Regions from separate parts of the Streptomyces globisporus C-1027 genome, predicted to be linked through region 4. Evidence: riboswitches for the same ligand, from Rfam matches in the RefSeq annotation. Region 4 holds a riboswitch; each other region holds the start of a gene.
The links. Region 4 has a riboswitch for cobalamin ahead of WQO_RS07085 (cobalamin biosynthesis protein). Riboswitches for the same ligand answer to the same signal wherever they lie in the genome.
Positions count from the first base shown of each region.

Region 1: another riboswitch for cobalamin. It lies ahead of WQO_RS01895 (ABC transporter substrate-binding protein); the one in region 4 lies ahead of WQO_RS07085 (cobalamin biosynthesis protein).
Region 2: another riboswitch for cobalamin. It lies ahead of WQO_RS24035 (ribonucleoside-diphosphate reductase subunit alpha); the one in region 4 lies ahead of WQO_RS07085 (cobalamin biosynthesis protein).
Region 3: another riboswitch for cobalamin. It lies ahead of WQO_RS31885 (CbtB domain-containing protein); the one in region 4 lies ahead of WQO_RS07085 (cobalamin biosynthesis protein).

Region 1 is NZ_CP013738.1:467,216-474,722, forward strand. Features, by position in the region: gene WQO_RS01880 (PRC and DUF2382 domain-containing protein) at 1-1,052, shown strand, start outside; gene WQO_RS01885 (ABC transporter ATP-binding protein) at 1,170-1,949, opposite strand; gene WQO_RS01890 (FecCD family ABC transporter permease) at 1,946-3,037, opposite strand; gene WQO_RS01895 (ABC transporter substrate-binding protein) at 3,034-4,080, opposite strand; cobalamin riboswitch at 4,141-4,327, opposite strand; gene WQO_RS01900 (beta-ketoacyl-[acyl-carrier-protein] synthase family protein) at 4,510-5,733, opposite strand; gene WQO_RS01905 (acyl carrier protein) at 5,730-6,005, opposite strand; gene WQO_RS01910 (acyl-CoA dehydrogenase family protein) at 6,101-7,507, opposite strand, start outside.
Region 2 is NZ_CP013738.1:5,419,703-5,427,209, reverse strand. Features, by position in the region: gene WQO_RS24055 (carbon starvation CstA family protein) at 1-126, shown strand, start outside; gene WQO_RS24050 (YbdD/YjiX family protein) at 123-326, shown strand; gene WQO_RS24045 (hypothetical protein) at 450-1,136, shown strand; gene WQO_RS24040 (GNAT family N-acetyltransferase) at 1,136-1,645, shown strand; cobalamin riboswitch at 1,710-1,833, shown strand; gene WQO_RS24035 (ribonucleoside-diphosphate reductase subunit alpha) at 1,971-4,394, shown strand; gene WQO_RS24030 (ribonucleotide-diphosphate reductase subunit beta) at 4,394-5,413, shown strand; gene WQO_RS24025 (ABC transporter ATP-binding protein) at 5,596-6,567, shown strand; gene WQO_RS24020 (ABC transporter permease) at 6,564-7,427, shown strand; gene WQO_RS24015 (ABC transporter permease) at 7,433-7,507, shown strand, end outside.
Region 3 is NZ_CP013738.1:7,220,418-7,227,924, forward strand. Features, by position in the region: gene WQO_RS31870 (metallophosphoesterase family protein) at 1-105, shown strand, start outside; gene WQO_RS31875 (4'-phosphopantetheinyl transferase family protein) at 102-821, shown strand; gene WQO_RS31880 (histidine phosphatase family protein) at 887-1,477, opposite strand; adenosylcobalamin (AdoCbl) riboswitch at 1,604-1,697, shown strand; gene WQO_RS31885 (CbtB domain-containing protein) at 1,743-1,958, shown strand; gene WQO_RS31890 (CbtA family protein) at 2,055-2,810, shown strand; gene WQO_RS31895 (SDR family oxidoreductase) at 3,034-3,795, shown strand; gene WQO_RS31900 (TetR/AcrR family transcriptional regulator) at 3,828-4,535, shown strand; gene WQO_RS31905 (hypothetical protein) at 4,589-5,254, opposite strand; gene WQO_RS31910 (tetratricopeptide repeat protein) at 5,367-5,732, opposite strand; gene WQO_RS31915 (pirin family protein) at 5,879-6,844, shown strand; gene WQO_RS31920 (DNA mismatch repair protein MutT) at 6,990-7,507, opposite strand, start outside; partial or broken gene WQO_RS37020 (YybH family protein) at 7,498-7,507, opposite strand, start outside.
Region 4 is NZ_CP013738.1:1,618,175-1,625,681, forward strand. Features, by position in the region: gene WQO_RS07070 (class II aldolase/adducin family protein) at 1-274, opposite strand, end outside; gene WQO_RS07075 (inorganic phosphate transporter) at 552-1,817, shown strand; gene WQO_RS07080 (hypothetical protein) at 1,830-2,060, shown strand; cobalamin riboswitch at 2,195-2,372, shown strand; gene WQO_RS07085 (cobalamin biosynthesis protein) at 2,490-3,470, shown strand; gene WQO_RS07090 (cobyric acid synthase) at 3,514-5,211, shown strand; gene WQO_RS07095 (putative cobaltochelatase) at 5,208-7,256, shown strand; gene cobO (cob(I)yrinic acid a,c-diamide adenosyltransferase) at 7,256-7,507, shown strand, end outside.

The DNA of each region.
Region 1 (7,507 bases), 1.2 Mb from region 4:
GAGCCGCTGACGGTTTCACGGATTCCGGAGAACTCGACGGTCTGACCGTGTACGACAACGACGGCGAGAAGGTCGGCAGTGTGGGCCGGGTGTACGTCGACGACGACACCGGCAAGCCCGACTGGGTCACGGTCAAGACCGGCATGTTCGGTATGAAGGAGAGCTTCGTCCCGCTCGCCGGAGCCCGTCGAGTGGGTTCCGACCTGCACGTCGCCCATCCGAAGGAGAGCGTCAAGGACGCGCCCCGGGTGGACGCGGACGCGCACCTCTCCGTGGCCGAGGAAGAGGAGCTGTACCGGCACTACGGCCTGAGCAGGAAGTCCGGCAACCTCGGTGACAACCGGCCGGGCGGCATGGACGCGCCGACCGTCGCCGGGACCGGGGCGATGGGCGCGGCGGGTGCCGCCGGCGCCGCGGGCGCGGCCCGGGGTACCGGAACACCCCCCACCGCCAAGGCGACCGGGAAGGCGACCACCGCCGGGACGAGCGCCGGGACGGCCGGCGCGGGAACGACAGGAGCTGCGGGCATGGCAGGAGCAGGCAGCGGTACGGGCAGGCACCGCGACACGGAGGCCTCCACCACGGAACGCCCGCTGGCGGGCGCGGGTGCGGGCACGTCCCGGGCGGCCGACATGAGCGGCAAGGAGGAGATGATCCGCTCCGAGGAGCAGCTGCACGTCGGCAAGGAGGAGTACGAGAGCGGCAAGGCACGGCTGCACAAGTACGTGGTGACCGAGGAGGTCACCCGGACGGTGCCGGTCTCCCACGAAGAGGTGCGAGTGGTCCGTGAACCGCTCCAGCCCGGCGAGAAGACCACCGGGACCACGGACTTCGGCGAGCAGGACGTCGAGGTCACGCTGCACGCGGAGCGCGCCACCGTACGCAAGGAGGCCGTGCCGGTGGAGCGGGTCCGACTGGAGACCAACCGGGTCACCGAGCAGAAGGAAGTCTCCGCCGAGATCCGCAAGGAGAAGATCGACTACGCGGACGGCAAGGACATGGGCACCGGCAAGGACGCCGGTGGCGAGTTCGGCCAGGGGCGACGCCGCTGACCCGCACGACCTCAGGTGGCCGGAAGGCCGCTCCCACGTCCTCGGCCGCCGGGCGGGCTCGTAGCTTCGAGTCCGCCCGGCGGGCTGTCCGGGGGCGTTGTCCTTGTGCCCAGCCGGTCAGCGGCGCCGCAGGAACCGTACCGAGGGGCGGCCGTCGGGACCTTCCGGGGTGACGACCGCCCGCACTCCGTAGACGTCCCTGATCAGTTCCTCGGTGAGGACCTCGGCCGGGGTGCCTCCGGCGACGACGCGGCCGGCCTTCATCACGGTGATCCGGTCGCAGAACATCGCGGCCAGGTTGAGGTCGTGCAGCGCGACGACGCTGGTGACGGGGAGGTCGGCGACCAGGGCGAGCAGGTCCAGCTGGTGCTGGATGTCGAGGTGGTTCGTCGGTTCGTCCAGGAGGAGTTCGCGGGGCTGCTGGGCCAGGGCGCGGGCGATCTGGACGCGTTGGCGTTCGCCGCCGGACAGGGTGTGCCAGGACTGCCCGGCGCGGTCCGTGAGCCCGGTGCGCCGCAGCGCGTCGGAGACGGCGTCCTCGTCGGTGCTGTCGGGGGCGGACCAGGCGCGCCGGTGCGGGATGCGGCCGAGGCGTACGACGTCCAGGACGCTGAGGTCGACCTGGGTGACCGCGTGCTGGTCGACGACGGCGATCCGGCGGGCGACGGTGCGGCGGCCGAGACGGGCGAGGGGGTCGCCGTCCAGGGTGACGACGCCGGTGTCCGGGGCGAGGAGGCCCGCGAGGATCCGCAGCAGGGTGGATTTGCCGGAGCCGTTGGGGCCGAGGAGCCCGATGGTGGAGCCCGGCGGCGGGGTGATGTCGACGCCGTCGAGGATGAGCCGGCCGCCCGCCGCCCGGCCGACGCGCTCGGCGCGCAGGCCCGTGGAAACGCTCATGACGTGCTCCTGGTGCGGTACAGGACGAGGACGAAGGCGGGGACGCCGATCAGGGCCGTGACGACGCCGACCGGTACTTCCTGCGGGTCGAGGACGGTCCGGGCGAGGGTGTCGACCCAGACCAGGAAGACGGCCCCGGCGAGCGCGGTGACCGGGAGGAGCCGCCGGTGTCCGGAGCCGGTGAGGGCGCGGGCGGCGTGCGGCAGGACCAGGCCGACGAAGCCGATCGCCCCGGCCGCGCTGACCAGGGCGGCGGTCAGCAGGGCGGTCGTGCACAGCAGCACGATCCGGGTGCGGGCGACGTTCACGCCGAGCGCGGCGGCGGCGTCCTGCCCGAAGGCGAAGGCGTCGAGCGTACGGGCGTGGGCCAGGCAGACCACCAGGCAGACGGCGAGGACGGCGGAGCACAGGGCGACCTCGCTCCAGCCGACGCCGCTGAGCGAGCCGAGGAGCCAGAACAGCACCCCGCGGGTCTGCTCGGCGTCGGCGGAGGTCATCACGACGAAGGAGGTGAGGGCGGAGAAGAGCTGCATCGCGGCGACGCCGGAGAGGACGACGCGGTCGGTGGAGCCGCCGAGGGTGTGGCTGAGCAGCAGCACCAGGGCGAAGGAGAGGAGCGCCCCGACGAACGCTCCGGCCGACAGCGACACCGCTCCCCCGCCGACCCCGAGGACGACCACGACGACCGCCCCGGTGGAGGCGCCGGAGGAGACACCGAGGACGAAGGGGTCGGCGAGCGGGTTGCGCAGCAGCGATTGCATCACCGTGCCGCACACCGCGAGCCCGGCGCCGCACACGGCGGCGAGGAGGGTACGCGGCATCCGCAGATTCCAGATGATGCCGTCCCGGATCGGGCTGAGGTCACTCGCGCCGAACCCGAGGTGCGCGGCGACGGTCGACCAGACGTCGGGGACGGAGATCCGGGCGGGCCCGATGGTGACGGCGACCGCGACGGAGGCCAGGAGGAGGAGTAGTCCGCCGCCCCACAGCAGGACGGTGAGCGGCGCGCCGACCCGGGCGGGAACGTCCGGGCGGGCGGCAGGCGGCGCGTCGGCCGTCTTCGCGGCCGTACGGCTGTCGGTGCTCACCCCGCGAGCCCGAAGTCGCGCAGTCCGGCCGCGACACGCTCCAGTCCCTCGACGGTCCGGATGGTGGGGTTCATGGCCTGGCCGCTGAGCAGCACGTAGCGGCGGTTCTTGACGGCGTCCATCGTCTTCGTGACCGGGTTGGACTCCAGGAACTCGATCTTCTTCTCGGCGCTCTCGGCGGTCTGCGTCGTGCGGCTGAGGTCGCCGATGACCAGGACGTCGGGGTTGCGGTCGGCGACGGTCTCCCAGCTGATCTGGGGCCATTCGTCATGGGTGTCGTCGAAGACGTTCTTCGCTCCGAGCTCCTTGGTGATGACGCCGGGGGCACCGCAGCAGCCCGCGAGATAGGGGGCCTTGGAGTCGGAGAACCAGTAGAGGAGGGAGGCGTCGGAGGCGTCGATGCCGTCGGTGGCCTTCTCCACCCGGGCCCGGAGCTTCTTCACCAGGGCGTCGCCGCGTTCGGGGACACCGAACACCTGGGCCAGTTCGCGTACTTCGGTGTAGACGCTGTCCATCGTCAGGGGTGCGGTGCGGGCCCCGTCGCCGCTGCCGCTGTTGTCCTTGCCGACGCAGTCGGCGGGCGAGACGTAGGTCGGGACGCCGAGCTTCTCGAACTGTTCGCGCGGGGCGACGCCGCCCTTGGCGAGGGTCGAGGCGAAGGAGGCGGAGAGGAAGTCGGGCTCCTTGTCGAGGACCTTCTCCGAGGAGGGCCGGTTCTCCGATATCCGCTCGACGCCCGCGTTGGCCTTCTCCAGCCCCTTCATCACCGGGTCGCTCCAGGTGGCGGTACCGGCGAGCCGGTCGGCCAGGCCGAGCGAGAGGAGGATCTCGGTGGACCCCTGGTCGACGGAGACGGCCTGCTGGGGCGGCGCCTTCACCGTGACGGTGCGCCCGCAGTTCTTCAGGGTGAGCGGGAAGCCCTCGGCCTTCTTCCCGTCGGTGGCTCCGGTGCTCCCGCCCTCGCCGCAGGCGGTCAGCAGGAGGAGTCCGGCCGCGAGCAGGGCGGCGGTACGTATCGGAGCGGGGGTGGCCGTGGACAGCACGAAGGACCTCTGTGTCTCTGGGCCCAGCCGCGGAGCCCGTCGTACGGTTCCCGTGCCCCGGTGCGGGCGCGGGTGCCAGCAGGTCTTCGGACTCGGGTTCGTCCGGGCGGGACGCCTTCCCGGAGCACGCGTGTGCTCCAGTGGCCGTGGCCCCGCCCGTCCCCCTCACCGCTGCGCGTCAGTTCCGGATTCGCACCGGATTCCCTGACCCCGTCGCTGGGGTTCGACTGGCCCCGGCAAGCTATCACGCGTCTTCTCGCAGCTCGGGCGCGGTGCGGTGGGTCACGGCCGCGGGGCCGGTACGGCGCGGGGCCGGTACGGCGCGGGGTCGGCCCGCCGTACCGGCTGTGCGGATTCCGCTCGGGCAGGCCCAGGGCCTGGCGCCACCTTCCCGTCGTCGCCCGGCAGACGGGAAGGTGACGCCGGCCCCTACGGAGCCTGGAGGGCGATCACCGCGTTCTGGCCGCCGAAGCCGAAGGAGTGGCTGACGGCCCGTCGTACGGGGACCTCGCGCGGGGTCTTGGTGACACAGTCGATGGCGAACCCGGGCTCGGGGGCGTCCAGGTTCGCGATCGGCGGGATCACCCCGTGCTGGAGCGTGAGGATCGTCAGGCCCGCCTCGATGGCGCCGGCCGCCCCCATGCAGTGGCCCAGTACGCCCTTGGGGGCGGTGACGGGCGGCCGGTGCGGGTAGGCCCGGCCGATCAGGGCGGCTTCTGTGGCGTCGCCCTGCGGGGTCGACGTGCCGTGCGCGTTGACGTGGTCGACGTCCTCGGCCCGCCAGCCCGCGTCGCGCAGCGCGGCGTCGACGGCCGCCCGTGCGACCTCCCCGGCAGGGTGCGGGCTGGTGGGGTGATGGGCGTCGGTGGTGGCCCCGGCGCCCGCGATCAGCGCTCGGGGAGAGGCTCCTCGGGCGCGGGCCTCCTCGGCCCGCTCCAGGACCATGATCGCCGCGCCCTCGCCCATGACGATCCCGGTCCGGTCGGCGGCGAAGGGGCGGCAGAGGCGGGCGGGGTCGCCGTCCCGCGGTGCCGCGGCGCCGGAGCGCGCGAAACCGGTCATGGCGACGGGGAAGACGATCGACTCGGTGGCCCCGGCGATGGCGATGTCGCACTGGCCCAACGTGAGCATGTCCCGGGCCACCGACAGCGCGGTCACCCCGGACGAGCAGGCGGTACACGGGGCCAGACTCGGTCCGGTGGCCTTCATCGCGATGGCGATCTCGGCCGCAGGCATGTTCGGGATGGTCAGCAGGATGCCCGAGGGCGAGGTGGCCTCGGGGCCGCGTCGCTCCAGGGCGACGGCCTGTTCGGTGAGTCCGGCGGATCCTCCGCTGCTGGTGCCGACCACGACGGCGACCCGGGTCCCGTCCCAGTGCGCCGGGTCGAGCCCGGCGTCGGCGACCGCCTCCCGGGCGGCCAGGAGGGCGAACTTGACGTACCGGCCCATCCGGAACGCGGACCTGCCGCCGACCGCGTCGTCGAGGTCGATGCCGGAGACCGTACAGGCGAAGTCGACGGCGCAGCCTTGCAGTTCGGGGACGGTGCGGGCGGGTGAGAGGCCGGCGCGGACTCCGCCCCAGGTGGTGTCGGTGGTGTGGCCGACCGGGGTGATCATCCCCAGTCCCGTCACGGCGATGGCGGGTCGTTTCATCGGGTGTTGCTCACCGGCACCGTCGCCTCGGCCGCCGTGCTGCCGACGGCTTCGTCGATGTACGCGGAGATGTCGGCCAGCGTGGCGTCCTTGTAGAGCTTCTCGGAGTCGGCGTCGACGCCCAGGGTCTCCTTAATGATGACGGCGAACTCGGCGACCGCGAGGGAGTCCATCTCCAGGCTGTCCATGGTGGACTCCGGCAGGACCTCGTGGGCGGGCACCTTGAACGTCCCGGTCAGCACCTCGGTGATCTTGGGGTGAATGGTCTTCATGGTGATTCCTCTCATCGGGTTCGTCGAGATCGTCCGAGCGGCGGGGGAAAACGGTGCTGCCCACCTCCCGAAATAACTGGATGACGATCTTCCGGTTACGCCTTCCGGTGAACCGATTCATCTACGCTCACCTGCGGCTTCTCGAACCATCGGGAGAGCACCGATGTGGTTCCCCAGTACGCCAGGAGGACCCCACGGGTGCCGAGCGCCGCGACCTTCTCACGCAGCGGACGCCTCCGGCTGCCGCAGACGGGCCGCCGGAACTCCGCCGCCCGCCCCCGGATTCCCGCCCTGCGACTCCGGTGCCAGGCCGCATCGGGGTCGTCGTAGACGTCCGCGTAACGCGGTCCGGCGATCGGCCAGTCCGACATCAGCCGCTCGGGCAGGGCGAAGGACGCCACCAGGGCGGGGGTGTGTTCGGCCACGACGACGGTCGCCGCCTCCACCGCGTCGGGCAGAAAGGTGACCTGATCGGCGGTCAGCCGTCCGGCGGCGAGCAGGTCGCCGCCGTTGCGGGCGATCCACCGGAGGGCGAAGAGCCGGCGCAGCTCGGTGAGCCGTTCGCGCGCCGCGCCCTCGGGCAGGGTGGCGACGGCCTCGGCGTACGCTTCGTCCGCCTGCCGGTAGGCGTACGCCTCGACGCCGCGCAGCGCGGCCGACGACGCGGCGTTCCAGCGGCCGAGCGGGTCGCCGGGCGGGGCGGCGCTCATCCGCGCCCGGGCGCGGGCGAACCAGAGGTCCTCGACGGCCGCGAACAGCCGGCCGAGGAAGGCGGGGTCGTCCAGGTCTCCGGGGCCGTCGCCGTCGGCCGTGTCCCGGTCGGTGGCGCTGAAGAGCATCTCGGCGGCGGCCTTGGCGTGGACGGCGAGGTTGTCGCCCTCGGCGGTGATCGCGCCCTCGATGCCGGTGACCAGCTCGGTCATTCCGTTGTTCTCCAGAAGACCCTGGGCTCCGCATCGTTCGCGGCACTCGACGATGACGTCGCGGGCCTGCCAGGTGATCCACCCCTTGGTGACGGCGACCAGGCGTTCCGCTTCGTCCCGGTCGGCCCCGGAGGCCGACTCCCAGCCGTCCAGGGCCCTGCGGTGCAGGAGGCTCATCGCGTAGACGGTGGCCATCGCTCCGGCCAGCGGGCCGTGGTGGGTGCGGTGCGCGTACACCGGGATCCGCCGGGCGGCGCGCGATCCGGAGATCATCCGGTGGCCTGCGTACCGCACGGCGATGGCCAGGGTGACCCGGGCGGAGCCGACCGCGCAGGCGCTCATGGAGAGCTTGCCGGGGGTGACCCGGCCGATGGAGGTGAGGAACCGCCTTCTGCGGTTGGGGACTTCGCTGTGGAACCGGCCGTCGTCGCCGATCCGCCCCTGCTGTCCGGCGAGCAGCGCCTCGCGGGGGACGAAGCAGCGGTCGAAGGAGGTCAGGCAGTGGTCGACCGGGGAGCCCATCCGGGCGGGCAGCCGCCGCACCCGGACGCCGGGCAGGGCGCGGTGGGCGTCGGTGAG
Region 2 (7,507 bases), 3.8 Mb from region 4:
TCCAAGCTCGTCGCCCCGGCCTCGCTCTTCGCCACCAAGGAGGAGAAGGCCGAGCTGCTCGCCGCCGGCGTCGGGCCCGAGGGCGGCATCCGCAAGGAGCCGGCGGAGACGGGGAGCCGGACATGACGGTCGCGGACGTACGACGGGTGGCCGGACGGATCCGCTGGTACGTCCGTGAGCTGACCGGCGAGTCCACGTACGACCGCTATGTGGCGCACGCGAGGACGCACGATCCGGACGCGCCGGTGATGACCCGCCGCGCCTTCGAACGCAGCCGGACGGACGCCCGCGAGGCGGATCCCCGCGAGGGCTTCCGCTGCTGCTGAGCACCACGGGCCGCCACCGGGGCCGCCGCATCCCGTCCAGGGGCGCGGCGGCCCCTTTCCGCGCCCCCGACCGGACATCGCCGTCCGGAACACCGCGCCCTCGCCCTAGACAAGGATGTGCCCATGACACCGCGCTTCCGGCCGCCCCGGCTCCGGCCCCTCCTCCTGACCACCACGCTGACCATGACCCTGGCCCTGGCGGCGACGGGCTGCGGCACCGAGCCGGCGCCCGGCTCGCAGACAGCGGCCGACCGGAGTTCCTCGGCCGATCCGGCGCCCGACCGGGCGGAGTTGGAGGCGCGGGCGAGCGCCGCGCAGCTCGTCGCGGAGCATGTGTGGGTGACCGAGGCCGCGGGCTACACCCTGGCGCGCCAGTCCGTCGGGGTGCTCGGCGACGACGGGTTCGGCAGCGTCTACACCGAGCCGGACGGCGGGCAGATCCGGCTGTCGGTGGAACGCCTCCCGCACGCCGACGCCGACTGCACGGACGGCCCCGCGCCGGGCGGCGGCCAGCAGCCCCTGGTGACCTGTGAGCGCGACGGCGGACAGTGGTACAGCGCCACGGAGTCGGGCCACTCCTACGCCCGGGAACAGGACGGCCTGGTGGTGACGTTGAGCGGAACACGCCAGGAGGTGGACCGGCCGACGCTGCGTGCGGCGGCGCGGGCCGCCCACCGCGCCGACGACTACGAGCTGGACCAGGTACTGCCGCCCGCCGGGGAGGCCTCCGGGCGAGCGCCGGTCGAGCGCGGCGATCTGCCGACGGAGGGCGACGGGGCCCCGGACAACGAAGTGGGAGCGAGCGGCTGATGGATCTGACGATCAGGGTGGCCGAGCCGGCCGAGTACGGCGTGCTCGGCGAGATCGTCGCCGAGGCGTATCTCGGCGACGGTCTGCTGCACGGGCCGCAGGACCCGTATCTCCGCAAACTGCGGGCGGTGGAGCAGCGGGCGGCCGAGGCGGAGACGCTGGTCGCGCTCGACGCGGACGGGGCGGTGCTCGGCGGTGTGACCTATGCCGCTCCCGGCACGCCGTGGCGCGACATCGCCGGTCCGGACGAGGCCGAATTCCGGATGCTGGCCGTGGCCCGCGAGGGGCGCGGACGGGGCGTGGGAGAGGCGCTCGTACGGGCGTGCATCGAGCGGGCCCGGTCGGCGGAAGGTGTCCGGGCGCTGGTGCTGTCGACGCAGCCGGCCATGCTCTCAGCCCATAGGATCTACCGGCGGCTCGGCTTTCTGCGGACCCCCGAACGGGACTGGGAACCGGTGCCGGGCCTACGGCTCATGACCTTCCGGCTGCCGCTGGAGGCGGTGTCCTGAGGGGCACATGAAATCGACGCGACACAACATGTGGGGGCCGCAGCATCTGGCGGCCCCCACATGTATGCTCGACCTCGCTGTCGCCGCAGGGGAATCCGGTGCGAATCCGGAACTGTCCCGCAACGGTGTGATCAGTGTGCTTTTGCGCACCTGCAAGTCCGAAGACCTGTCGACAGTGCGTCCGGCTCGACCGAACCGGATGCCAGACGTCCGGGCCTCGCGGATAGGCCGGTGGACGCCGTCAGCAGTGCTGCCCCGCCCCGGGTTTCGCGCTGCCCGGCTTCCCCGCCTTCCACAGGCCCCCTGCCGAGCGAGGGAAAGCCCAGTGACCATCGCGCCCGCCGATCCGGTTTCAGCCACCGAATCCGCCGAGTCCGCAGCGTCCACCACGGCCGGGAAAGTCCCGAACGACGGACCCGGGACCGCTCTGCTGCGGACCCTGACCGACCTCACCGTCGATCTTCCCGACACCGACCCCGGACGGGTCGCCGCCGCAGCGCTGCGCGGGCGTAACGCCCGCTCCGACGAGGCCGAGCTGCGCATGCTGGCCACCGAGGCCGCCGCGGGGCTGATCTCCGAGGACCCGGCGTACTCCCGGCTGGCCGCCCGGCTGCTGACCCTCTCGATCGCCGACGAGGCGGCGGGCCAGGGCGCGACGTCCTTCTCCGCCTCGGTCACCGTGGGCCACCGCGAGGGCCTGATCGCCGACCGCACCGCCGCCTTCGTCGAGCTGCACGCGAAGGCGCTGGACGAGCTGGTCGAGCGGACGCTGGCCGAGGGCGCCGACGACCGCTTCGGCTACTTCGGTCTCCGTACGCTGCACAGCCGTTACCTGCTGCGCCACCCGATCACCCGGCAGGTCATCGAGACCCCGCAGCACTTCATGCTGCGCGTGGCCGCGGGCCTCGCCGAGGACGAGTCGGCGCGGGCGCTGGACGAGGTCGCCGCGCTCTACGGGCTGATGAGCAAGCTGGACTACCTCCCGTCCTCCCCCACCCTCTTCAACTCCGGTACGCGGCACCCGCAGATGTCCTCCTGCTATCTGCTGGACTCGCCGAAGGACGAGCTGGACTCGATCTACGACCGCTACCACCAGGTGGCGCGGCTCTCGAAGCACGCGGGCGGCATCGGTCTGTCGTACTCCCGCATCCGCGCCCGGGGTTCGCTGATCCGGGGCACCAACGGGCACTCCAACGGCATCGTGCCGTTCCTCAAGACGCTGGACGCCTCGGTGGCGGCGGTGAACCAGGGCGGCCGGCGCAAGGGCGCCGCGGCGGTCTACCTGGAGACCTGGCACGCGGACATCGAGGAGTTCCTGGAGCTCCGCGACAACACCGGTGAGGACCAGCGGCGTACGCACAACCTGAACCTGGCGCACTGGATCCCGGACGAGTTCATGCGCCGGGTCGACGCGGACACCGAGTGGTCGCTGTTCTCCCCGGCGGACGTGCCCGAGCTGGTCGACCTGTGGGGCGACGAGTTCGACGCGGCCTACCGCGCGGCCGAGGCGAAGGGCCTGGCCCGCAAGACGATGCCGGCGCGTGAGCTGTACGGCCGGATGATGCGGACCCTCGCGCAGACCGGCCAGGGCTGGATGACGTTCAAGGACGCCTCCAACCGGACCGCCAACCAGACCGCCGAGCCGGGCCGGGTCGTGCACTCGTCGAACCTGTGCACGGAGATCCTTGAGGTCACCAACGACGGCGAGACGGCCGTCTGCAACCTGGGCTCGGTCAACCTGGGCGCCTTCGTGGCGAACGGCTCGATCGACTGGGACCGCCTGGACTCCACCGTCCGTACGGCCGTGACCTTCCTGGACCGGGTCGTCGACATCAACTTCTACCCGACCGAGCAGGCCGGGAACTCCAACTCCCGCTGGCGGCCGGTCGGCCTGGGGGCCATGGGCCTCCAGGACGTCTTCTTCCAGCTGCGCCTGCCGTTCGACTCACCCGAGGCGCGCGCGCTCTCCACGAAGATCTCCGAGCGGATCATGCTGGCCGCGTACGAGGCGTCCTGCGACCTCGCCGAGCGCTCGGGCCCGCTGCCCGCGTGGTCCGAGACGCGTGCCGCGCGCGGGGTGCTGCACCCCGACCACTACGCCACCGAGCTGAACTGGCCGGAGCGCTGGGACGCCCTGCGCGCCCGGGTCGCGAAGACCGGGATGCGCAACTCCCTGCTGCTCGCCATCGCGCCGACCGCGACGATCGCCTCGATCGCCGGCGTGTACGAGTGCATCGAGCCGCAGGTCTCCAACCTGTTCAAGCGCGAGACGCTCAGCGGTGAGTTCCTCCAGGTCAACGCCTACCTGGTGGACGAGCTGAAGAAGCTCGGCGTGTGGGACGCCCGCACCCGTGAGGCGCTGCGCGAGGCCAGTGGCTCCGTGCAGGGCTTCGCCTGGATCCCGGAGGACGTGCGGGCGCTGTACCGCACGGCGTGGGAGATCCCGCAGCGCGGCCTGATCGACATGGCGGCGGCCCGTACGCCGTTCCTGGACCAGAGCCAGTCGCTCAACCTGTTCCTGGAGACGCCGACGATCGGCAAGCTCTCCTCGATGTACGCGTACGCCTGGAAGCAGGGGCTGAAGACGACGTACTACCTGCGTTCGCGCCCGGCGACCCGGATCGCCCGTGCCGCGTCCGGCCAGGCGTCGGCCGCCGCCCCCATTCCCGTACAGCAGGCTTCGGCGCCCGACGCGGACGCCATCGCCTGCTCTCTTGAGAACCCCGAGTCCTGCGAGGCCTGCCAGTAATGAGCACCACCAGCAACGAGAAGAACCTGCTCGACCCGGGATTCGAGCTGACCCTGCGTCCCATGCGCTACCCGGACTTCTACGAGCGCTACCGGGACGCGATCAAGAACACCTGGACCGTGGAGGAGGTCGACCTCCACTCGGACGTCGCCGACCTCGCGAAGCTGTCGCCGGGTGAGCAGCACATGATCGGGCGGCTGGTGGCGTTCTTCGCGACCGGTGACTCGATCGTCTCGAACAACCTCGTGCTGACGCTGTACAAGCACATCAACTCCCCCGAGGCGCGGCTGTACCTGTCGCGGCAGCTCTTCGAGGAGGCCGTGCACGTCCAGTTCTACCTGACGCTCCTGGACACCTATCTGCCCGACCCGGACGACCGGGCGGCGGCGTTCGACGCGGTCGAGGAGATCCCGTCGATCCGCGAGAAGGCGCAGTTCTGCTTCAAGTGGATGGACTCGGTCGAGAAGATCGAGCGGCTGGAGACGAAGGCGGACCGCCGTCGCTTCCTGCTGAACCTGATCTGCTTCGCGGCCTGCATCGAGGGGCTGTTCTTCTACGGGGCGTTCGCCTACGTGTACTGGTTCCGCTCGCGCGGTCTGCTGCACGGCCTCGCCACGGGCACCAACTGGGTGTTCCGTGACGAGACGATGCACATGAACTTCGCGTTCGAGGTCGTGGACACCGTCCGCAAGGAGGAGCCGGAGCTCTTCGACGACGCGCTCCAGCAGCAGGTCACCGACATGCTGAAGGAGGCCGTCGAGGCGGAGCTCCAGTTCGGCCGCGACCTGTGCGGCGAGGGCCTGCCGGGCATGAACACCGAGTCGATGCGCCAGTACCTGGAGTGCGTCGCCGACCAGCGCCTCGCCCGCCTCGGCTTCCCGACGGTGTACGGCTCGGAGAACCCGTTCTCCTTCATGGAGCTGCAGGGCGTCCAGGAGCTGACGAACTTCTTCGAGCGCCGCCCGTCCGCCTACCAGGTGGCGGTCGAGGGCTCGGTCGGGTTCGACGACGACTTCTAGACCCGCTCCGGAATCTGAAGGGCCCCACCGTGCCGCTGAGCACGGTGGGGCCTTCCGCGTCCCCTGACGGCATGACGAGAACCGGCCGAACGGAAAAACACTTGGACTAGACCAAGCCTCGGCGTGCACACTCTCAGATCGATCACGCCCGACCGGGCCCGGATCGCTCCAGAGAGGCGGACATGCCCGTCATAGAAGTGGCAGACCTCGTCAAGGAGTTCAGCCGGCCCACACGGCAGGAGGGCCGCTTCGCGGGTCTCCGTACGCTGCTGACGCGTGAGCAGACCGTCAAGCGTGCGGTCGACGGCGTGAACTTCACGGTCCAGCAGGGCGAGATGGTCGGCTATCTCGGCCCCAACGGTGCGGGGAAGTCCACCACCATCAAGATGCTCACCGGCATCCTCGTCCCGACCTCCGGCACGGTCACGGTCGCCGGTGCCACGCCCTGGCGGGACCGGTCCCGCAACGCCCGCCGGATAGGCGTGGTCTTCGGCCAGCGCAGCCAGCTCTGGTGGGACCTGCCGCTGCGCGACTCGCTCTGGCTGATCAGCCGCCTCTACGACGTCCCGGAGGCCCGGTTCCGCGAGAGGCAGCGGCAGTTCAGTGAGGTGCTCGGCCTCGGTCCGTTCCTCGACACTCCCGTCCGCCAGCTCTCCCTGGGCCAGCGGATGCGCGGCGACCTCGCCGCCGCGATGCTCTACGACCCGGACATCCTCTATCTGGACGAGCCGACCGTCGGGCTCGACGTCATCGCCAAGGAGCGGATACGCACCTTCGTCGGGGAGCTGAACCGCGCGTCGGGCACCACGGTCGTCCTCACCACCCACGACCTCGACGACGTCGAGGAACTCTGCGACCGGATCATCCTCATCGACCACGGCAAGGTCGCCTACGACGGCGCGGTGGACGAGCTGAAGGCCCGCTACGCGCCGCACCGCGAACTCGTGGTGCAGACCGACCGGCTGGAGAGCGTCGAAGGCGCGGAGGTCGTCCGCCGCGAGGACGGCAAGGTCTGGCTGCGCTTCGACCCCGTCCGCACCCCGCCCGCCGAACTGGTGGCCGCGGTGCTGGAGCGGCACCGGGTGACCGACCTCTCGATCGTGGAACCCGAGCTGGAGAGCGTCATCCACCGGATCTACGCGGACCGCGGATGACCGCCCCGACGGCCCTGGCCTCCGCGAAGCCGGCCCCCACCTCCGCGAAGCAGCGACTGAGGGCGCTGCTCCGGTCCCATCTCGCCTGCGCCCGGATGGAGTTCCGCGCCGCCCTCACCTACCGCACGGCCTATCTGTCGTCCTTCGCCATGATGCTCCTCCAGATCTGGCTGCTGACGGTGGTCTGGAAGGCCCTCTACGACGGCCGCGCGGAGGTGGACGGGCTCAGCCTCACCACCATGACGGCGTACGCGACGCTGACGACGCTCCAGTACCAGCTCGTCAGCCCGTGGCGGTCCTCCCCCATCGACCAGCGGGTACGGGAGGGCAAGGTCGCCGTGGACCTGCTGCGGCCCGTCGGCTTTCCCGGCCAGATGCTCTCCGGCCAGCTCGGGTGGGCATCGGCCGCCGTCCCGGTCCTGCTGGTGGCCCTGCCGTTCGCGCTGCTGATCGGCGCGGGCCGGGCGCCCGCCTCGGCGGCTGCCGGGTTCGCCTACCCGGTGGCACTGATCGGCGCGCTGCTCGTGAACCAGCTGCTCGGGCTGCTGCTCGGCATGGTCTCGTTCTGGACCCTGGAGGTGAGCGGCGCCCTGATGGCCTACCGCTTCGTCGCACAGTTCTTCTCAGGGGCCCTGGTCCCGTTGTGGTTCATGCCGGGACCGGTGAGGGCTGCCGCGGAATGGCTGCCCTTCCAGGCCACCGCGTACACCCCAGCGGCCGTCTACCTGGGCCAGGTCGAGGGCGGCCTGGGCATCGTGACCGCCCTGGGGGTCCAGCTCGCCTGGATCGGCGCGCTCGGCGCGCTGGCCGCGTTCGTCTGGTCGCGCGCCCGGCGCCGCGTCATGTCGCAGGGAGGATGAGGGCGATGCGAGGTGCGCGCGTCTATCTGCTGCTGGCCGGTGCGGCGTTCCGGGCCGAGTTCCAGTACCGGGGGAACCTG
Region 3 (7,507 bases), 5.6 Mb from region 4:
GGCCTGCTGCGGCAGATCCTCCCGTACGAGGGTGAGCCCGCCCCACCGGAACGGACCGGGGCCGGACCGTCCGCACATCCGCGCACCCCCGGAGGCACCTCGTGATCGAGCTGCTGCTGCCCGCCGACGTCTCCTCGGCGTCCACCCGCGCGGAGACCGTCCCTGACGGAGCCCTCTTCCCCGAGGAGGAGGCGCTGATGGCCAAGAGCGTGGCCAAACGCAGGAACGATTTCGCGACGGCCCGCGCCTGTGCCCGGCGCGCCATGGCCGGACTCGGCCTGCCGCCCGCGGCCGTACTCCACGGTCACCGGGGGAGACCTCTGTGGCCCGAGGGAATCGTCGGCACGCTCACCCACTGCGTCGGCTACCGGGCAGCCGCGCTGGCCCGTGCGACGGACGTGCTGTCGCTGGGCATCGACGCCGAGCCGCATGCCCCGCTCCCCACCGGGGTGCGGGAGTTGGTGGCCCTGCCCGCCGAGCGCGAGCGGATCGGTCCGCCCGCGCCGGAGGGGACGGGCGAGATCCACTGGGACCGCATCCTGTTCAGCGCCAAGGAGAGCGTCTTCAAGACCTGGTATCCGGTCACCGGTGTCGAACTCGACTTCGACCAGGCCGATCTGACGTTCCATCGCACCGACGGTCCGGGGAGCGACCATGGGTCTCAGGGCCCCACCGCCGCCGAGGGCACCTTCGCCGCCCGTCTGCTGCTCACCGATCCGGCCCTGCCCACGACGCTGCACGGGCGTTGGCGGGTCGAGGGCGACATCGTCGCCACGGCGGTGCTGGTCCGGCCCGACTGGCGGGAGAGCAAAGGAATGTGACGGCCGGTCGGCCGTGAGGAGCGGTGGGCTGTGGTGGCCGGCCGGTGAGCGCCGGGCCGTGCCGGTCAGCCGGCCGGGGGAGCGGTGAGCGGGCGCCCGAGCCCCACGTTCCACCGGCCGGAGCGCCCGCTGAGTTCGGTCAGCATCAGCGGGGCGACGTCCAGCCGCCAGAACGCCTCCGCCGGCAGGCGCAGGCCGTGGACGACCGCCGCCCGGACGACGGCGGCCTCGGCCACCACCAGGAAACGAGCGCCGGGTGCGTCCGGCCCCCCGAGGGAGTCCAGCCACGCCCCGGTCCTGGTCACCAGGTCGCACAGCGACTCGCCGCCGTGCGGAGCCGCCGACGGGTCGCCGAGCCAGGCCGCCACCCCCGCGGGTTCGGCGGCGGCCACCTCGTCGAGGCGGCGGCCGGCCCAGTCCGCCAGGTCCCAGCCCCCCAGGGCCGGTTCGGTCCGGGCCGTCAGGCCGAGGGCCTCAGCGGTTTCGCGGCACTGGCCGGAGGGGCCGCTGAGTACCAGCCCGGCCGTCGGCACCGTACCGGCGGCGGCCCGCGCACTCTCCCGGCCGGACCGGTCCAGGGGGGAGTCGCCGTCGAAGCGCGCCTCCCGCAGCGCCGCGTTCATCGCCGGTGAGATCAACATCACCCGTACTGTCATGTCCCTGCTTTCAATCCGGCACCAGTGGCCCCGCAGCCCTGTCGCCCCAAGGAATTCGGCCCCCGTGACGCTGCACATTTGACCATGGCGGCGCCTGCGTACAGGCGGTATGGTCTCGTCGACCATGACGAGGGTGGGACGGAAGTCCGGTGAGAATCCGGCACGGTCGCGCCACTGTGAACCCGCCTTCGGGCGGGAAGTCAGACCCGGCACCTTCGTCTGAGGCACCACAACAGGGACGCGTGTTCCCACAGGAGGTTCTGCCATGGCACAGTCCGCCGTTTCCGCTACGGGGACATCCGAGATCACTCCGATCTCGGCGAAAGCCATTGCCCCCTGGGCGGTCTTCTTCGGCATTCTCATGCTCGTCCTGCTGTACTTCGTCGGCGCCGAACAGGGCGCCACCGCACTCATCTCGGGCGAAGGCGTCCACGAGTGGGTTCACGACGGCCGCCACCTGCTCGGCTTCCCCTGCCACTGAGACATCTGAGGAACCAGGCCCCGCCGGAGAGAACATCCGCCGGGGAATCAGCGGACGCGCCCGGCAGCGGCAAGCAAGAGAAATCAGGAAACCATCGTGAACCCCATATCTGTCAGAGCCCTGCTCGTGCGCGGCATGCTCGCGGGCCTGATCGCGGGCGCGCTCGCGCTCGTCGTGGCCTATTTCCTCGGCGAGTCCCAGGTGGACGCGGCCATCGCCCTCGAAGAGGCCCACAGTCATGACCACGGCGGCGGCGAGGAGTTGGTCAGCCGCACCATGCAGGCCACCGGGGGACTCGCCACCGGCGTCCTGGTCTTCGGCGTCGCGGTGGGCGGAATCGCTGCCCTCGTCTTCTGTTACGCCCTGGGCCGCATCGGCAACTTCGGCCCCCGGGCCACGGCGGCGCTGATCGCGGGCGCCGCCCTGCTCACGGTCTACGTCGTACCGTTCCTCAAGTACCCGGCGAACCCGCCCGCCGTCGGCAACCCCGACACCATCGGCAAGCGCACCACCCTGTTCTTCCTGATGGTCGCCCTCAGTGTGCTGCTGGCCGTCGCCGCCGTCATCATCGGCAAGCGGCTCGCACCCCGCCTGGGCAACTGGAACGCGAGCATCGCGGTCGTCGCGGGCTTCGTCCTGCTGATCGGTCTCGCCTACGCCTTCCTGCCCTCCTTCGACGAGGTGGGCAAGGACTTCCCGGCGACCCTGCTGTGGGAGTTCCGACTCTCGACGCTGGCGGTCCAGGCGACGCTGTGGAGCACCTTCGGCATCGTCTTCGGCTTTCTCACCGAGCGGCTTCTGACGCCCGCCCCCCGTGCGGCGGCGCCGCGTACCGCGAGTGCGGTGGGCTGAGCCCGCGCGTGCCGACGCGCGCACGTAGTGACTGATGTACACCACAGAACCCGCCGGGGAGCATCCGGCGGGTTCTGTGGTGTGCGGGCGGGCGCGGAGGCGGGTAGCGATGTTCAGTAGCATCGCTACGATCGAGGGGTAGCGTTGATAACGCGATGGTGTTAGCGTTGATCTCATCGGGTTTCACGGAACGGCCGCGACCCCAGTCGCCAGGAGCAATGCCATGACCGATCAGTCCGCAACCGCATCGACATCCGCCCCTCGCCGGGTGGCCGTGGTCACCGGAGGGTCCCGGGGCATCGGCCGCGAGAGCGCCGAACGGCTCGCCGCCGACGGCTTCGCGGTCGTCGTGAACTACGCGGGCAACCAGACCGAGGCCGAAGCCGCCGTCGCCGCGATCGCCGCCGCGGGTGGCGAGGCCATCGCCCGGCAGGCGGACGTGGCCGACGAGGTGGCGGTCGCCGCTCTCTTCGATGCCGCCGAGGATGCGTTCGGCGGGATCGACGTGGTGGTGCACGCGGCGGGGGTCATGGCACTCGCCCCGCTGGCCGAGCTCGAACTCGATACTCTCGACCGGATGCTCCGCACCAACATCCGGGGCACGTTCGTCGTCGACCAGCAGGCGGCGCGGCGGCTGCGCGCGGGCGGGGCCATCATCAACTTCTCCAGCTCGGTGCTGTCGCTGGCCCTGCCCGGCTACACCGCGTACGCCGCGACCAAGGGCGCCGTCGAGGCCATGACCCTGATCCTCGCCCGGGAGCTGCGCGGCCGGGACATCACGGTCAACGCCGTGGCTCCGGGGCCGACCGCCACCGCCCTCTTCCTGGACGGCAAGGACGAGGAGACCGTCGCACGGATGGCCGCCCAGCCGCCGCTGGAACGGCTGGGGACCCCGCAGGACATAGCCGAGGTGGTCTCCTTCCTCGCCGGCCCGGCCCGCTGGGTCAACGGGCAGGTGCTGCGGGCCAACGGCGGCATCGTCTGAGGGCCGCCGTGCCGCTTGATAGCGTCCCTCCGGTGAGCACGAGTACCCGGACACGCATCCTGGAAGTGGCCGCCACCCTGGTCAGGGAATCGCCCGACGGCGACATCTCCACGCGCGCCGTGTGCGAGGCCGCGAAGGTGGGCGCCCCGGCTCTCTACCGGCACTTCGGCGACAAGGAAGGACTGCTGTCGGCCGTCGTCGACCACGGCTTCGAGAAGTACCTGGCGACGAAGTGGGAGCGCGGTGAGACGACGGACGCCGTCGAGGACCTGCGGCGGGGGTGGGACAGCCACGTCGCCTTCGCCCTCGACAACCGCAACCTCTACCGGCTGATGAACTCGCCGGCGATGCGCACGCCGCCAGCCGCGGCGCTGGAGTCCCACCGGATCCTGACGGGGGACCTCGAACGGGCCGCCGCCCAGGGCCGGATACGCGTCGCCCCCGAGCTGGCCGCCCAGATGATCATGTCGGCCAACGTGGGCGTGGCGCTGATGCTGGTGTCCCGCCCGGCGACGTTCGACGACATCGAGGTCTCCCGCCGGGTGCGGGACGCGCTGTACGCGACGGTGCTCACGCCGGAACCACCGCGGGAACAGTCGTCGAGCGCACCCGCGGACGCCGAAGTCCCCACGGCGGCGGCCCGGTTGAGCGCCCTCCTGCGGAAGGAGCACGGGGCGGGGCTGAGCACCGCCGAGGCGGCGCTGATGAAGGAGTGGCTCGACCGGGTGGCGAACGCCTGATCCGGAGCGCCGAGAAACCTGCGAAGGGCATCGAGGCGTCAGGCGCCCTGGCGTCAGGGGGCGGGGGAGGAGGCGTCGTGGTTGCGTAAGCCGCCCTCGATGCGGCGGGCCGCGTTCCCGACGATCTGTTCGAGGTCCTTCCGTACCTCGCGTTCCGTGCTGCCGTGCGGTGCGTACGCGGACACCGCGAGCACCAGGTCACCGTTCCACAGGAGGAGGGTGCGGCCGGGGCGGCCCCGGTCGTCGGACGGTAGCGCGTAGGCGGTGTCGTGCACCTTCTGGGGACCGCGCCCGTGAGCGCGGTCGAGATCCTCCTTGACGCGGTAGGCGTGGCGGGCGGGCTCGGAGTCCTCGTACACCGATGCCGTGGCGCTGAGCTTCCAGAACGCGCCGTCCGGGCCCTTGAGATCCGCGAGGCAGCCGGTCCGCCGGTAGAGCGGCCGGCCGCCGCTCTCGCCGATGTCCTCCCGGGCTTCGGGGGAGGCGGAGTCGGTGGTGCTGCCGAGGGTGAAGCCTTCCGCGGGCGGTGCGCCCGTGAGCAGGCCGCACGGCTCGGCGGTCCAGCTGTGGACACCCGGCGGGCGAACGCGCAGCTCGGCTGCCTCCCCCTTCGTCCCGCCGCCGTCACCGCCGGAGCAGCCTGCCGAGACCACCACCGCAAGCCCGATGAGCGCGCCCGACCGCGCCCGGCGTAACGCGGCGCTCCCTGATCCCTTCATCCCCCACCCCTTCGTCCTGGAAATCCCATTGTCCGATGCCCGTACCGGCGGGTAAAGGAGACCGGGCCCGCACCGAAGGGTGCGGGCCCGGCAGGTGGCGCGGGGCGGCGGCTCAGGAGCGTTCGGCTCCGGGTCCGAAATCGCCGGTGAGGGCCGCGGCCGTCCGCAGGTGCGGCGCGGCGTCGGCGCTGCGCCCTTGGCGCTCCAGCGTCCGGCCCAGCATGAGGTGCGCGTACGTCTCCACCGGGTCCAGCTCCAGGATTCGCCGCAGCTCCTCCTCCGCCTTTCCCAGCCTGGCGGAGTGGTAGTAGGAGCGGGCCAGCAGCAGCCGCGGCGCGACCTGCTCCGGCACCTCCTCGACGAGTCCGCCCAGGATCCGCGCGGCCGTCAGGTACTCCTTCGCCTCGAAGAACATCTGCGCCCGGTCCCACCGGTCGGCGGCGGTGCCGAACTCGTAGTAGGTCTCGGTCTCGCTCACGTGTCCTCCTTCGTGTGGTGCGGCCCTCTCCGGACCGCCCCGCCGTACGTTCAGCCATGACAACAGCGCACACTGGTTGAACATTCCACTAAAATTCTGGCGTGGGACCCGGTGCTCCACGCCGCTACGGGAATAGGTTGAGCGCCATGAGCAATCTCGATCGCCAGGCCACGCCCTCCGTCTGTGGCGGGCGGGGTTTCGTCGTCGCCGAGCCCGTCCGTGAACTGCTGGCTCCCCGCCGCGTCCAGCTGGGCGAGTCCACCGAGGTCCGCCGTCTGCTGCCCAACCTCGGCCGACGGATGGTGGGCGCATGGGCCTTCGTGGACCACTACGGCCCCGACGACATCGCCGACGAGCCGGGCATGCAGGTCCCGCCGCATCCGCACATGGGCCTCCAGACCGTCAGCTGGCTCCACGACGGGGAGGTGCTCCACCGGGACAGCCTGGGCAGTCTGCAGACGGTACGCCCCCGCGAACTGGGCCTGATGACCTCGGGCCGCGCCATCAGCCATTCCGAGGAGAGCCCGAAGGAACACGCCCGGCTTCTGCACGGAGCGCAGCTCTGGGTGGCCCTTCCGGACGCGCACCGCCACGTCGAGCCGCACTTCCAGCACCATGTGGACCTGCCCGTCGTCACCGCCCCCGGCCTGTCCGCCACCGTCATCCTCGGCGAACTGGACGGGGCGGCCTCGCCCGGTACGGCGTACACACCGATCGTCGGCGCCGACCTCTCCCTGACCACAGGCGCCGAAACCCGCCTGCCCCTGGACCCCGACTTCGAGTACGCGGTCCTGTCCATGTCGGGGGAGGCCGAGGTCGACGGCGTACCCGTGCTGCCCGGCTCGATGCTCTACCTCGGTTGCGGCCGCACCGAACTGCTGCTGCGCGCCGTCTCCGACGCCGGTTTGATGCTCCTGGGCGGCGAGCCGTTCGAGGAGGAGCTCGTGATGTTCTGGAACTTCATCGGCCGTTCTCACGAGGAGATCGTCCAGGCACGAAAGGACTGGGAGGAGGGCTCGCGGTTCGGCGAGGTGCACGGCTACGACGGCGATCGCCTGCCCGCCCCGGAACTGCCCACGACCGTGCTGAAACCGCGCGGACGAGTGCGTTGACTTGGGAAAACCTAAGAACGGGCTAGTCGTGCTTCCGCTGGCGGCCGCTACGCCGGCTGCCCGAACACGGCGCCGCCGAGTGCTTGGCGCAGCTCGGCGGCCGGCGTGCTCTTCCCGCCTTCGAAGGGGCCGTTCAGTCAGCAGATCACGGGGCCTCCCGCACACTCGCAGCGGCGGGGGCGGGTGCGTGCGCCAGGGCGGTGAGCTGTGAGCGGGCGCCCCGGCCGGGCCAGTCGAAAACCAGGCGGCAGGCCGGGGTGTCGACCAGGTCGCCCGGTGGCAACTGGTCGTCGGGAGTGCCGGCCGGGTGGATGCTCAGGGGCGGGTACCAGCTCTCGCGCACCCCCCGGTCCCAGGTACGGACACACGAGGCGAACCGCCCGGCCAGCTCCGGCCCGGCGGTCCCGTAGGCGTGGATGAAGAACTCGGCGCGCCGGTCGGCGGTGTCGGGCCCTTCGGAGACCTGGATGTGGGTCAGGTAGGCGAGGGAGCCGTCGGCGACGATCGCTGCCGCGTCCCGCTGGGCCACGAGCTCGGACTTCTCGGGCACGCTCAGGCGGCAGAACCCGCCAAGGGTCGTTGCGGCGAAGAGCTGTAGCGTCTCGAAATTGAACTGCCCGGCGACGACCAGGCCTGTGCTGAGCTCGTAGCGCTCACCGCGAA
Region 4 (7,507 bases):
CGGTGGAGCGGTAGACCGCCAGGTGGAGGGGGAGTTCGCTGGTCGGCCCGAGGTCCCCGAGGACCTGGTGTCCTTCCAGGTCGACGCCGACCGCGTCCTCGGGTCCGAGCCGGTCGTAGGGCACCCCGCTGGGCGTCACCAGGACGAGGTCGCCGACGCGGGCGGACACATTGCCGGAGGTGCCGACGACGAGGCCGTCCGCCGCGCTCCGCCGGGCCGTGTCGACGACGTCCCGCCAGGCCTGGCGGACGGATTCCGGCTGCTGCTCGCTCATGGGGCGAGCCTAGGCGGGCAGGCGCGCAACCGGAACGTCACACAGGGCGTGACGGGGATCTCTTCCGGGTGCCGAACGGCCGTTCAAAATGTTCGTCAACGGGCGGCAAAGGGCAGCCCACGCCGCGCCCCACCGGCCTCGCACAACTTCACCCGCACACAAGCGGAAGCCGCTCACTCCGCTTGGAGTCACCGCAACGCCCTGCCCAGTTCATCTTCCGTTCACTCAGGTTGCCTACGGTCCACGAGCCACTGACGTCGAACGATTGCCTGGGTAAATGGAACACATCACGCTGCTGCTTGCGATTGTGGTCGTAACAGCTCTCGTGTTCGATTTCACGAACGGTTTCCACGACACCGCCAACGCGATGGCGACCACCATCTCGACCGGCGCGATGAAGCCCAAGACAGCGGTGGCCATGTCCGCCGTTCTCAACCTGATCGGCGCGTTCCTGTCGGTGGAGGTCGCCAAGACGATCTCCGGCGGGATCGTCAACGAAGACGGCATCAGAACAGAGGTCATCTTCGCGGCGCTCGTCGGCGCCATCCTGTGGAATCTCCTGACCTGGCTGCTGGGGCTGCCCTCCAGCTCCTCCCACGCCCTGTTCGGCGGTCTGATCGGCGCCGCGGTCATGTCGGCCGGCTGGTCCTCGATCAACGGCGGCACCGTCGTCACCAAGGTGCTGCTCCCCGCGATCGCCGCCCCGCTCGTCGCCGGTATCGCCGCGATGCTGGCCACCCGGCTGACGTACCGGATCAACCGGAACGTCACCGACCCGAACCAGCTGAAGTCGACCGCCAAGGGCTACCGGGCCGGGCAGATCGCCTCCGCCGGTCTCGTCTCGCTCGCCCACGGCACCAACGACGCCCAGAAGACGATGGGCATCATCACCCTCGCCCTGGTCACCAGCGGTGTCCTGGCCCCCGGCTCCAACCCGCCCATGTGGGTCATCGTCTCCGCCGGTGTCGCCATCGCGCTCGGCACCTACCTCGGCGGCTGGCGCATCATCCGCACCATGGGCAAGGGCCTGACCGACCTCCAGCCGCCGCAGGGCTTCGCCGCCCAGACCAGCGCGGCGACCGTCATCCTGGCCTCCTCGCACCTCGGCTTCTCGCTCTCCACCACGCAGTCCTGCTCCGGCGCCGTGATGGGCTCGGGCCTCGGCCGTAAGGGGGGCGTGGTCCGCTGGTCCACCGCCACCCGGATGTTCGTCGCCTGGGGTCTGACCCTGCCGGCCGCGGGTCTGGTCGGCGCGGGCGCCGAGTTCCTGACCAAGCAGGGCCCCTGGGGCATCGCCGTCACGGCGGTCATCCTGGTGGGCGGCTCGTTCGCCATCTGGGTGGCCTCGCGCCGCCAGCCGGTCGACCACACCAACGTCAACGACACGGACGGCGACGAGCCCCAGGGCGTCGTCACCACGGCCATCGCCGCGGTCCAGCCGCCGCCCATCGGAGTCCCGGCCTCCGAGCCCGAGCTCATCTCCAGCATCCCGGCCCCGGCTTCGGCGCCCGACGACCCGGCCCGGCCGCCGGCCAAGGTGTAAGGACAGATCCGCATGAAAATCGACTGGGCAGCTCTCGCCTCCGTCTTCGGTGTCAGCCTCGTGGTCACCGTCGCGCTGGTCGGCCTCTTCACCCTGGGCATCGTCGCTCTCTCCAAGCAGTCCGCCACGGCCGGAGGCAGCGCCTCCGGCGGGTCGGTCGCGCTGGCGCGCACCGGCGCGTACGCCTGCTTCGCGCTGTGCGTCGCGGCGGTCTCGTACGGGATCTATCTGATCGTCGCCTGACGCCGCACCCCCGCGTTCCTCGCACTCCCTTCGGGCCGGACACACCTCGTGTGTCCGGCCCGATGTGCGTCCGCCCACAGTGGAGCCTCGCAGGTCAACAGCGAGTTGACGGCTGTTCTCGGGGCGTGGTGGACTGCCGGAGCCATTTACGGCGACAGCAGAGGAAGCCGGTGCGAATCCGGCGCGGTCCCGCCACTGTCACCGGGGAGCACTCCCCCACACCGGACGTCACGGCTCGCGGTACGCGGGCTGGAAGGCCGGGGGAACTGCGGATCCGGGAGCCAGGAGACTCTCGTCGTCGGTCACGTCGAACCAGGGCGCGGACCCTGAGTGAGGACCTACGCCATGCCCGGCCGCCGTGCGCCCTTCCCTGCGCCGCTTCCTGTGCCCCTCCGTGCCGGAACGCCTCTTTCCGCGACGGGCTGAGCCGTGCGTGCCGATCGCATCTTCGCGTACGGCGCCACGGCCGGGATGGTCGCCGACGCGCTGCTCGGCGATCCCCGGCGGGGCCACCCCGTCGCCGGATTCGGCCGCGCCGCGGCGCGGGTCGAGTCCCTGTTGTGGCGTGACGACCGTGGCCGGGGCGCGCTGCACACCCTGGTGTGCGCCGGAGGCGCTGTGGGGGCAGCCGCGCTGACCGCCCGCGCCGTACGGGGACGCCCCGCGCTCGCCGTCGCGCTGACCGCCGCCACCGCCTGGTCCGTCGTCGGCGGTACGTCGCTGGGCCGCGAGGCCCGCGCGATCGGGGGCGCGCTGGCCGCCGGGGACCTGGAGGTGGCCCGGGAGCGGCTGCCGCATCTGTGCGGGCGCGATCCGCACTCCCTGGACGGGCCGGGGATCGCCCGCGCGGTCGTGGAGTCGGTCGCCGAGAACACGTCGGACGCCGTCGTCGGCGCGCTGGTGTGGGGGGCGATCGGCGGGGTGCCGGGTCTGGTCGGGTTCCGGGCGGTGAACACGCTGGACGCGATGGTCGGCCACAAGTCGCCCCGTCACCGCCGCTACGGCTGGGCCTCGGCCCGCCTGGACGACGTCGCGGGGTGGCCGGGCGCCCGGCTGACGGCCGCGCTGGCCGTGGTCGGCGGCGGGCGGCCCTCGGAGGCCGTACGCGCCTGGAAGGCGGACGCACACCGCCACCCGAGCCCGAACGCGGGGCCCGTGGAGGCCGCGTTCGCGGGGGCGCTCGGCGTACGGCTGGGCGGCACGCTCGCGTACGCGGGGCGCGTCGAGCACCGGCCGGTGCTGAACGGGGCGGCCGGGCGGGAGGTCCGGGGCGCGGACATCGAGCGCGCGGTGCGGCTGTCGCGCCGGGTCGGTGCGTTGGCCCTGGGGGTGTGTGTGGCGGGCCGGCTGGCGGCGGGCCACCTGGCCGCGCGGCGGTCGGTCGCGGGGCGGAAGCGGGGACGGGCATGAGCGGTGCGACACGGTGGAGTGCCGTACGGGAACGGGGGCGGGCATGAGGGGCGGCGGGCTGCTGGTCGCGGGAACGACCTCGGACGCGGGCAAGAGCGTGGTCACGGCGGGCATCTGCCGCTGGCTGGTGCGCCGAGGGGTGAAGGTCGCGCCGTTCAAGGCGCAGAACATGTCCCTCAACTCCTTCGTGACCCGCGAGGGCGCGGAGATCGGGCGCGCCCAGGCGATGCAGGCGCAGGCCGCCCGGGTGGAGCCGACGGCACTGATGAACCCGGTGCTGCTGAAGCCCGGCAGCGACCGGTCCAGCCAGGTCGTCCTGATGGGGAAGCCGGTCGGCGAGATGAGCGCCCGGGGGTACCACGGGGGCCGTCAGGAGGCGCTGCTCGGCACGGTGACCGACTGCCTGGAGGAGCTGCGGTCGACGTACGACGCGGTGATCTGCGAGGGGGCGGGCTCCCCCACCGAGATCAACCTCCGGCGCACCGACATCGTGAACATGGGGATCGCGCGGGCCGCCCGCTTCCCCGTGCTGGTCGTCGGGGACATCGACCGGGGCGGGGTCTTCGCCTCGTTCTTCGGGACGACGGCGCTGCTGAGCGCGGAGGACCAGTCGCTGGTCGCGGGCTACCTGGTGAACAAGTTCCGGGGCGACGTCTCGTTGCTGGAGCCGGGGCTCGACATGCTGTACGGGCTGACCGGGCGGCGGACGTACGGGGTGCTGCCGTACGCCCACGGGCTCGGCATCGACGAGGAGGACGGCCTGCGGGTCTCCCTGCGGGGTGCGGTGCGGGAGTCGGTCGTGGCGCCGCCGCACGGGGAGGACGTGCTGCGGGTCGCGGTCTGCGCGGTGCCGTTGATGTCCAACTTCACGGACGTGGACGCGCTGGCCGCCGAACCGGGCGTCGTCGTGCGGTTCGTGGACCGGGCGGAGGAGCTGGCCGACGCGGATCTGGTGATCGTGCCGGGGACGCGCGGCACGGTGAAGGCGCTGGCCTGGCTGCGTGAGCGCGGTCTCGCGGAGGCGCTGGTGCGGCGTGCGGCGGAGGGCCGGCCGGTACTGGGGATCTGCGGCGGGTTCCAGGTGCTCGGTGAGCGGATCGAGGACGAGGTGGAGTCGCGGGCGGGGGTCGTGGACGGGCTCGGGGTCCTTCCCGTACGGATTCGCTTCGACCGGGACAAGACGCTGGCGCGGCCGGTCGGTTCGGCGCTGGGCGAGCCGGTGGAGGGGTACGAGATCCACCACGGGGTGGCCGACGTACGGGGCGGGGAGCCGTTCCTGGACGGGTGCCGGGTGGGGGCGGTGTGGGGGACGCACTGGCACGGGTCGCTGGAGAGCGATGCGTTCCGGCGGCGGTTCCTGGTGGAGGTGGCGCGGGCCGCCGGGCGGCGGTTCGTGCCTGCGCCGGACACGAGTTTCGGGGTGCTGCGGGAGGAGCAGCTGGATCGGCTCGGGGATCTGGTGGAGGAGCATGCGGACACGGATGCGTTGTGGGGGTTGATCGAGGGGGGTGCGCCTGGGGGGTTGCCGTTCGTGCCGCCGGGGGCGCCGCCGGTGGGGGCGGGTGGGCCGGAGAGCCGGGGCGCTGCCCCGGACCCCGCTCCTCAATCGCCGGAGGGGCTTGAAATGGCCGGGTCCGCTGGGTCAAGGGGCCAGAGGCTTGAGGATGCCGGGTCCGCGGAAGCCACGCCCCACGGGCTCGGGCAAGAAGCTGAACAGCATGTCGACCAGGAGGCCTTGTGAGTACGCCGTATCCCTTCACCGCGATCGTCGGGCAGGACGACCTGCGGCTCGGGCTCTTGCTGAACGCCGTCAGTCCGGCCGTCGGCGGGGTGCTCGTGCGGGGTGAGAAGGGGACCGCCAAGTCCACCGCCGTGCGGGCCCTCGCCGCGTTGATGCCCGAGGTCCCCGTCGTACCCGGGTGCCGGTTCTCCTGTGATCCGGTCTCGCCCGATCCGGCGTGTCCCGACGGGCCGCACGCGGAGGCGGCCGGGGTGTCGCGTCCGGCGCGGACCGTGGAGCTGCCCGTCGGGGCGTCCGAGGACCGGCTCGTGGGGGCGCTGGACATCGAGCGGGCGCTCTCGGAGGGTGTGAAGGCGTTCGAGCCGGGGCTGCTGGCCGACGCGCACCGCGGGATCCTGTACGTCGACGAGGTCAACCTCCTCCACGACCACCTGGTGGACCTGCTGCTGGACGCGGCGGCCATGGGTGCTTCGTACGTCGAGCGCGAAGGCGTCTCCGTACGGCACGCGGCGCGGTTCCTGCTGGTCGGGACGATGAACCCGGAAGAGGGCGAGCTGCGGCCGCAGCTGTTGGACCGGTTCGGGCTGACCGTGGAGGTCTCCGCGTCCCGGGACACCGACGAGCGGGTCGAGGTCGTGCGGCGCCGGCTCGCGTACGACGACGACCCCGAGGGGTTCGCCGCGCGCTGGGCCGAGGAGGAGGGCGCCCTGCGCGAGCGGATCGCCGCCGCGCGCGTCCTGCTGCCCCGGGTCGTGCTGAGCGACGGCGTGCTGCGGCAGATCGCGGCCACCTGTGCCGCGTTCGAGGTCGACGGGATGCGGGCCGACATCGTGATGGCCCGTACCGCCACCGCGCTCGCCGCCTGGGCCGGCCGCGAGGAGGTCACCGCCGACGACGTACGGCAGGCCGCCCTGCTGGCCCTCCCCCACCGGCGGCGGCGCAACCCGTTCGACGCGCCGGGCCTCGACGAGGACAAGCTCGACCAGACCCTGGACGAGGCCGGGCCGCCGGAGAACAGCGACGGCGACGACCAGCCCGATCCCGACGGGGGCGGGGACGATGACGGCGGCGGCGGTGGTGGCGGTGGCGGTGGTGTGCCGCCGCAGGCCGACGGGGAGGACCGTACGCCGCCCCAGGGCTCGGAGGGCGACGCACCGTCCCAGGCCCCCGAGGGCACGCCCGACGCGCCCGGACGGCCCGCCGGGGGCGAGCAGCAGCCGGTGGCCGCCGCCGAGCCGTTCCGGGCGAAGATGCTCAGCGTGCCGGGGCTCGGCGAAGGTGCTGCGGGGCGGCGTTCCCGGGCCCGTACCGAGCACGGCCGTACCACCGGCGCGCGGCGGCCCGAGGGAGCGCTGACCAAGCTGCACCTGGCCGCGACCGTGCAGGCCGCCGCCCCGCACCAGCGTGCGCGCGGGCGTGCGGGGCGCGGGCTCGTGGTGCGCCGGGACGATCTGCGGCAGGCGACCCGCGAGGGGCGTGAGGGCAACCTCGTGCTGTTCGTCGTCGACGCCTCCGGGTCGATGGCGGCCCGGCAGCGGATGAGTGCGGTGAAGGGGGCCGTGCTGTCGCTGCTGCTGGACGCCTACCAGCGGCGGGACAAGGTCGGTCTGGTGACCTTCCGGGGCAAGGTGGCCGAGGTGGCCCTGCCGCCGACCTCGTCCGTGGACGCGGCCGCCGCCCGGCTGGAGTCGCTGCCGACGGGCGGGCGCACTCCGCTGGCCGCCGGGCTGCTGAAAGCCCATGACGTGCTGCGGGTGGAGCGGCTGCGCGATCCGTCGCGGCGGCCCCTGCTCGTCGTGGTCACGGACGGGCGGGCCACCGGCGGGCCGGAGCCCGTGGCGCTCGCGGGGCGGGCCGGGCGGCTGCACCGCTCGGAGGGGACCGCGTCCGTCGTCGTGGACTGCGAGTCGGGGTACGTACGCCTCGGTCTCGCCGGGGAGCTCGCCCGGGAGCTGGGAGGTACCGCCGTCACGCTCGACGAGCTGCGGGCCGACTCGATCGCCGGGCTCGTCAAGGACGTCACCGCAGCCGGGAGGGCCGCTTAATGCCGCAGGGACAGCCGACCACCGTGCCGGACGACGGGCTCACCACCCGTCAGCGGCGCAACCGCCCGCTCCTGTTCGTCCACACGGGCATAGGCAAGGGCAAGTCGACCGCCGCCTTCGGGCTCGCGCTGCGGGCCTGGAACCAGGGATGGCCGATCGGGGTGTTCCAGTTCGTGAAGTCCGCGAAGTGGAAGGTCGGCGAGGAGAACGCGCTGAAGGTGCTGGGCGCGAGCGGCGAGGGCGGCACCGTC